2 regions of the Shinella sp. S4-D37 genome follow, and region 2 is predicted to be linked to the other one. Evidence: predicted binding sites of a transcription regulator. Region 2 holds the regulator's gene; the other holds the start of a gene.
What was found. The regulator PhoB, encoded in region 2, activates phosphate uptake and scavenging genes when phosphate is short. The targets are predictions, from matches to a motif close to TGTCATNNANCTGTCAT.
Positions count from the first base shown of each region.

Region 1: phnF (phosphonate metabolism transcriptional regulator PhnF) is a predicted target of PhoB. The motif match lies at 2,101-2,117, and genes of this name have one in related genera.

Region 1 is NZ_JBFNXL010000003.1:46,356-50,317, reverse strand. It holds gene AB3G45_RS04255 (ABC transporter ATP-binding protein) at 1-569, shown strand, start outside; gene AB3G45_RS04250 (class I SAM-dependent methyltransferase) at 569-1,345, shown strand; gene phnF (phosphonate metabolism transcriptional regulator PhnF) at 1,323-2,078, opposite strand; gene phnG (phosphonate C-P lyase system protein PhnG) at 2,186-2,656, shown strand; gene phnH (phosphonate C-P lyase system protein PhnH) at 2,656-3,264, shown strand; gene AB3G45_RS04230 (carbon-phosphorus lyase complex subunit PhnI) at 3,269-3,962, shown strand, end outside.
Region 2 is NZ_JBFNXL010000005.1:3,299,715-3,303,676, reverse strand. It holds gene pstB (phosphate ABC transporter ATP-binding protein PstB) at 1-738, shown strand, start outside; gene phoU (phosphate signaling complex protein PhoU) at 781-1,509, shown strand; gene phoB (phosphate regulon transcriptional regulator PhoB) at 1,530-2,213, shown strand; gene AB3G45_RS23680 (GcrA family cell cycle regulator) at 2,354-2,890, opposite strand; gene AB3G45_RS23675 (aspartate aminotransferase family protein) at 3,314-3,962, shown strand, end outside.

The sequences.
Region 1 (3,962 bases), on a different contig from region 2:
TCGTCGAGCAGCAGGCCGAGACGACCGAGCGCATCACCGCGCGCCAGGCGGTCGAACTCGGCCGCACGCCGCATCTCGGCGCCCTGACGCCCTGGTCGCGCGCCGACGACGCCATCGTCGACCGGGCGCTGGAGGAGGTCGACATGGCGCATTTTTCCGGCCGGCTGTGGCACACGCTGTCCGGCGGCGAGCGCCAGCGGCTGCACATCGCCCGCGCGCTCGCCCAGCAGGCGCCGATCCTGCTCCTCGACGAGCCGACCAACCATCTCGATATCGGCCACCAGATCAGCCTGCTCCAGCTCGTGCGCGAGCAGGAGCTGACCGTCGTCGCCGCGCTGCACGATCTCAACCATGCCGCCATGTTCTGCGACCGCATCGCCGTGATGCAGGGCGGCCGCATCGTCGCGCTCGGCACGCCCGGCAAGGTCCTGGAGCCGCAGCGCCTCAACGACGTCTTCGGCGTCACCGTCGATGTCGAGCGCGACGGCGCCGGTAATTGCTTCATCCGCTATCGCCGGCCGGAGCCGCGGCCGCCGCGTCTGAAGCTGGTTGCGGGCGAGGGGACATGATGCACGGCCCGCGCCTCAACGACCACCTGAAGGAAGACATTCGCGATTACTGGTCGCGCCGCTCGGAAACCTTCGATCTCGCCTTCGGCCACCGTATTCCCGAAGGCCCCGAATTCGACGCCTGGGCGGCGGCGATCCGGGAGAACCTCGGCCCCGCGCCGCGCCGGGTGCTGGAGCTTGCCTGCGGCACGGGCGAGGTGACGCGCCTTCTCCTCTCGCTCGGCCACGAAGTGACGGCGCTCGATTTCTCCGAGGCGATGCTGGCGGTGGCGCGGAAGAAGCATGCCGGCGCGAAAGGCCTTCGCTTCCTGCTCGCCGATGCGGAAAACCCGATGGAGCCGGACGAGAGTTATGACGCGATCGTCTGCCGCCATCTCGTCTGGACGCTGACGACGCCGGATGCGGCCTTCGCCGAATGGCACCGCATGCTGAAGCCCGGCGGCATCCTGCTGTTCTTCGACGGCGACTGGTCCGCGCCGACCCGCCTTGGGCGGCTGGCGAGCCGGGCCATCGCCCTCATCGACAAGGTGATCGGCTCCGATCCGCACTATGACGGCGCGATGAGCGACCGGCACGCCGGCATCATGCAGCGTCTGCCCTTCGGCGACGGGCTCACCGTCGAGCGCGTGCTGCCGCTGCTGGCGGCGGCGGGTTTTCGCGATATGACGGTTCGCTCGCATGCGCCGATCGCCAAGGCCCAGCGTCGCACGGCGGACCTGCGCAACAGGCTGCGCACCCTGCTTTACCGCCGCTTCATCCTCTGCTGCCGGAAGTAGCCCCGTCCAGCTCCGGCTCCACCGTCAGTTTGACCCGGTCGGCGGCAAAGCGCGTGCGGGAGAACTGGATCGGAACGCCGTCGAGATCGGTATTGACGGCCGTCGCCACGAGGATGATGGCCCCCGGCGAGAGCTTGAGGTGGCGGATATCGTCGCCCTCGGCATGGATGGCGGAGATTTCCGTCGATCGGCGCACATAGTCGGACACGCCGAGTTCGCGAAACGACGCCGTGATCGAGCGCGTCCTCTCATAAGCCGTGTCGATCCCGCTGAACCGGTCGGCCGGGAAATAATGCGTGCCGCAGGAAACCGGGCGTCTGTCGGCGCTGTTGACGGTTTCGAGACGGAGGCAGGGCGTGCCGGGCGCAAGGCCGAGCGCCGCGGCGATCGCGGCGGGCGCCGCCTCCGTCGCGGCCGCCAGCAACCGCCCTTCCAGATCGCGCGTCTGGTCGCCGAGCCCTTGTGAAAAGCGCGTGCGGCGGGAGATGGGAAAGCGCAGGCGGTCGCGCCGCTCGATGCGCGTGCCGATGCCCTGGATCGGCCTGACGATGCCTTCCTCCGAAAGCGCCGCCATGGCGCTGCGCACCGTGTGCCGGTTCACGCCGAAGCGGCCGGCCAGCACCGTCTCCGGCGGCATCATGCCGGTTTCGTCGAAATCGCCGTTGTTGATCGCAAGGCGCATGCGGTCCGCGATCTGCCGCCAGAGCGCCACGCCCGATTGCCGTTCCACCATTTCCGCCCCCGCCGAACTGCATTGTCACACCCTTGTCATTCCGCCCGATTAAGACGAAACTCAAGATGTTCGGTTGTCTAGATTAATAGACATTTGGAGATGAGGCAATGGCATCCATTCAGAAATCCGCGGAGCCCACCGCGACCGGCGCCCGGCAGAGGGCGATGGGCCTGCTTGCGAAGGCGAGCCGGGCCGAACTTCATGCGGCGTTCGAAGCGCTCGCCGACAAGCCGGACGCCCGGCCGGTGCGCGGCCCGGAGACGGGCCTCGTCATGGTGCGCGGGCGCATAGGCGGCGGCGGGGCGCCGTTCAATCTCGGCGAGGCGACGGTGACCCGCGCGAGCATCCGTCTCGACGACGGCACGGTCGGCCACGGCCAGGCGCTCGGCACCGATGGCGCCAAGGCGCGGCTTGCGGCGATCTTCGACGCCCTCTTCCAGCAGCCGGCCCACCGGGCCGGGGTGGAGACGCTGCTTGATGGGATCGCCGCGCGCCTCGCCGGCGAGGATGCCGGGAAGGCACGCCAGACCGCCGCCACCCGCGTCGATTTCTTCACCATGGTTCGCGGAGAGGACTGATGACATTGGATACGCTCGCCTTTGCCGGCGGTTTCAAGGAACCGGTGTTCGAGGCCCAGGCCGTCTTTCGCACGCTGATGGACTGCATGGCCCGCCCGGGCACGATCGGCACGGTGGACGCGACGGTCGCGCCGCCCGCGCCGCTGAATGCTGCGGCCGGCGCGCTCGCGCTGACGCTTTGCGACCACGACACCGCCGTCTGGCTGACCCCTGCGCTTGCGGCTTCGGCGCTGCCGGCCTGGCTCGCCTTCAATGCCGGCGCGACCGTCACCGACGCGCGGCAGGATGCCCGCTTCGCCTTCGTCGAGGAGGGCGCGATGCTGCCGAACCTCTGCCTCTTCGCGCAGGGCACGCAGGAATATCCGGATCGCTCGACGACGCTGGTCGTCGAGATCGACGCCTTCGAGGGCGGCCGGCCGCTCGTGCTGCGGGGGCCTGGCATCCGCAGCGAGGCGGAGATCGCGCCCGTCGGCCTGCCGGACATGTTCGCGCATTTCTGGTCGGAGAACCGGCAGGGATTTCCGCGCGGCGTCGACGTGATCCTCGTTGCGGGCAAAAGCATCCTCTGCCTGCCGCGCACCACACTCATCAGCGTGAAGGAGGCGTAGACCCATGTATGTTGCCGTCAAGGGTGGCGAAGCCGCCATCTCCAACGCCCACCGCCTTCTCGCCGACCGCCGCCGCGGCGACCGTTCGCTGCCGGCCATCGGCATCGAGCAGATCGTCGCGCAACTCGGCCTTGCCGTCGACCGCGTGATGGCCGAAGCCTCGCTCTACGACCGCTCGCTCGCCGCGCTCGCCGTGCGCCAGGCCCGCGGCGACATGATCGAAGCGATCTTCATCCTGCGCGCCTATCGCACGACGCTGCCGCGTTTCGGTTATTCCAGGCCGGTCGAGACGGGCGACATGCTTGTCGAGCGCCGTGTCTCGGCGACCTACAAGGACCTGCCGGGCGGCCAGCTTCTCGGCCCGACCTTCGACTATACCCACCGCCTGCTCGATCCGTCGCTGCTCACCGACGAAGCGGTCGATGCGCCGCTGGAACGCGAGGAGGCCGGCGAGCCGGTCATGCGGGTCTCCGACATCCTCGCGGGTGAGGGCCTCGTCGAGGAGGACGGCAGCCTGCCGGACGGCCATGTCGCCGGCGACCTCACGCGCGAGCCGCTGGAATTCCCGATGGCGCGGGACCTGCGCCTGCAGGCGCTCGCCCGCGGCGACGAGGGCTTTCTGCTGGCGCTCGGCTATTCCACGCAGCGCGGCTATGCCCGCACCCATCCCTTCGTCGGCGAGGTGCGCATCGGCGAGG
Region 2 (3,962 bases):
AAGGACGTGTCGGTCTACTACGGCGACAAGCGCGCCCTCTACGACGTCAACCTGAACGTCCGTGAAAACACCGTGACGGCGCTCATCGGCCCGTCCGGCTGCGGCAAGTCGACGTTCCTGCGCACGCTGAACCGCATGAACGACACGATCGACGGCTGCCGCGTCACCGGCCGCATCACGCTCGACACGGACGATATCTACGATCCGGCGATCGACGTCGTGGAGCTGCGCGCCCGTGTCGGCATGGTCTTCCAGAAGCCGAACCCGTTCCCCAAGTCGATCTACGAGAACGTCGCCTACGGCCCGCGCATCCACGGCCTTGCCAAGACCAAGGCCGAGATGGACGCCATCGTCGAGCAGAGCCTGCAGAAGGCGGGTCTGTGGAACGAGGTGAAGGACCGCCTGCAGGAAGGCGGCACCGGCCTTTCCGGCGGCCAGCAGCAGCGCCTGTGCATCGCCCGCGCCGTGGCGGTCAGCCCGGAAGTCATCCTGATGGACGAGCCCTGCTCGGCGCTCGACCCGATCGCCACCGCCAAGGTCGAGGAGCTGATCCACGAGCTGCGCGCCAACTTCACCATCGTCATCGTGACGCACTCGATGCAGCAGGCGGCCCGCGTTTCGCAGCGCACCGCCATGTTCCACCTCGGCAACCTCGTGGAGGAGAACGACACCGACAAGATGTTCACCAACCCGGACGACCAGCGCACGCAGGACTACATCATGGGCCGCTTCGGCTGACGCCCCGTCTTACCTGAACCCGAGCGCATCAAGGACAAAGCCATGTCATCGACCCATATCGTCTCCATCTACGACGAAGAACTGAAGTACCTCTCCCGCCGCATCTCCGAAATGGGCGGCACCGCCGAGCAGATGGTCGCCGATTCCGTCCGCGCCCTCGTCACGACGGATGCGGCGCTGGCCCAGAAGGTCATCTCCGAGGACGTCATCCTCGACACGGCCGAACGCCAGATCAACGACAAGGCGATCGTCACCATCGCCAAGCGCCAGCCGATGGCCGCGGACCTGCGCGAGATCATGGGCGCGATCCGCATCGCCGCCGAGCTGGAGCGTGTCGGCGACCTCGGCAAGAACACCGCCAAGCGCGTCATCGCCGTGCAGAGCTCGGGCATGCCCCGCAAGCTCACCCGCGGCCTGGAGCATCTTGCCGAACTGGCGCTGATGCAGCTGAAGGAAGTGCTCGACGTCTACGCCACCCGCTCGATCGAGAAGGCGAAAGCCATCCGCGAGCGTGACGATGAGATCGACGCGATCTACACCTCGCTGTTCCGCGAACTCCTGACCTATATGATGGAAGACCCGCGTAACATCACGCCCTGCACGCATCTCCTGTTCTGCGCCAAGAACATCGAGCGTATCGGCGACCACGCGACCAACATCGCCGAAACCATCTACTACATGGCGACCGGCTCGCAGCCGGAGGGCGAGCGTCCGAAGGACGACACCTCGACCTCCGTTGTCGCGGCCGGCGTTGCCGACGCGTCCGAGTAAACAGAGTAGGGTTCAGCTTCATGGTGCCCAGAATTGCCGTCGTGGAAGACGAGGAGGCGCTTAGCGTCCTCCTCCGCTACAATCTGGAAGCGGAAGGTTTCGAGGTCGATACGATCCTCTCCGGTGACGAGGCCGAGATGCGCCTGCAGGAGCGCATGCCGGACCTCCTCATCCTCGACTGGATGCTTCCGGGCGTCTCCGGCATCGAACTGTGCCGGCGCCTGCGCCAGCGCCCGGAAACCGAGCGCCTGCCGATCATCATGCTGACGGCGCGCGGCGAGGAGAGCGAGCGGGTGCGCGGCCTTGCCACCGGCGCGGACGACTATGTCGTAAAGCCCTTCTCGACGCCGGAACTCGTCGCCCGCGTCAGGGCGATGCTGCGCCGGGCCAAGCCCGAGGTGGTTTCGACCGTGCTGCGCTGCGGCGATATCGAACTCGACCGCGAGACCCATCGGGTCCATCGCCGCACCCGCGAGGTCCGCCTCGGTCCGACGGAGTTCCGCCTGCTGGAGTTCCTGATGACTTCGCCTGGCCGCGTCTTCTCGCGCTCGCAGCTTCTCGACGGCGTCTGGGGGCACGACATCTATGTCGACGAGCGCACCGTCGACGTGCATGTCGGGCGCCTGCGCAAGGCGCTCAACTTCGCCAACATGCAGGACGTCATCCGTACGGTCCGCGGCGCCGGTTATTCGCTGGAAGCCTGAGCGAACGGGATTCCTCCCAAGGACGGAAATGGGCCCTCAGGGGCCTGTTTGCGTTCCGGGGTGCCGTCCGCCCCTCATCCCGCGTCCCAAACGAAAACAGGCCCTTCCGGGCCCGCATCGCATGTTCTGCCGTGGAAAACCTACCGCATCCGGCGGCGTTCGGCCGAGGGCTGGTAGGCGAGGCGCTGGTGGTAGGTGCAGTAGGGCGAGTTGTCCGGGGACTCGTTGCCGCAGAAATGGAAGTCGTCGTTGAGCGGGTCGCCGATCGGCCACTTGCAGGTGCGCTCGGTGAGTTGGGTCAGCTCCAGCCGCCGCGACATCGGCACGACCACGTTGTTGCCGTTGGCCGGAACCGGAAGGGTTTCGACCTGGGCTTCGAAATCGACGTCGATCTCTTCCTTGGCAATGGTGTTGCCGGTGGGACGGACGACGGCGCGGGCGGCGACGGGGCGGGCTGCGAAGGTCGACGGGCGCGGCGTCGCCGGGGCCGGACGCTTCGGGCGGGCCGCGGCCTGGGTGCCGCCGGCCTTGGCGCGGCCGGGCAGGTTCAGCCGGTGCACCTTGCCGATGACGGCGTTGCGGCTGACGCCGCCGAGCTGCGCCGCGATCTGGCTCGCGCTCAGGCCCTCGCTCCAGAGCTTCTTGAGTTTCTCAACGCGCTCGTCTGTCCAGTTCATGTTTTCGTCTCCGCTCGGCGCCCAGGATGCGGGAATCCCTCGTCGTGCTCCGGACGGGTCCGGAACCTGAGCGCCCTAACTCTCTTGCTGACTAGTTCCGCCGCATGCAGTCTAGTAATTGGTCCTTAACCTAGAGACCGGGGGACTCTGTGACAAGAGTCGCTGGAATCCGGGCGAATCGATTTCGGAGTTTTCCCCAACTTGCTGGTCGGGTGTGACTCGATAGAGACACCTTCCGTGCGCGCCGTGAATCCTCACCTTGCGGGATGTTCAGCGCCATTTCGGCCGCGATTTTGTTGACATCCCGGTACGAAATGCCGATAGTGCGGCATGCCGCCGAAAGGCGGCTTTTGGTTTTTCTAAAGGCTGGAAAAGTCAAGCCGCATTCCTGTTTTTCCGCATCTCTTTTCGGAGGATCCGCGCATGGCCGATGTCGCGCCGCTCTATGAAACCTACATGCGTGCGCCGCTCAGGTTCACGCGCGGGGAGGGCGTGTGGCTGATCGCCGAAGATGGCGAGCGATATCTCGATTTTGCCGCCGGCGTCGCCGTCAATTCGCTGGGCCATGCGCATCCCCATCTCGTCGCCGCGCTGAAGGACCAGGCCGACAAGGTCTGGCACCTGTCGAACCTCTACGAGGTCCCGGGCCAGGAAAGCCTCGGCCGCCGGCTGACGGAGGCCACCTTCGCCGACAAGGTGTTCTTCACCAATTCGGGCGCCGAGGCGCTGGAATGCGCGATCAAGACGGCCCGGCGCTACCATTTCGCCAAGGGCCATCCCGGCAAGTTCCATATCATCACCTTCGAAGGCGCCTTCCACGGCCGCACGATCGCGACGATCGCCGCCGGCGGACAGGAGAAGTATATCGAGGGCTTCGGTCCCAAGGCGCCGGGTTTCCTCAAGGTTCCCTTCGGCGATATCGCGGCCGTCAAGGATGCGATCACCGAGGAGACGGCCGGCATCCTGATCGAGCCGGTGCAGGGCGAGGGCGGGCTGCGCCCGGTCTCGAAGGAGTTCATGCAGGAGTTGCGCCAGCTCTGCGACGAATACGGCCTGCTGCTCATCCTGGACG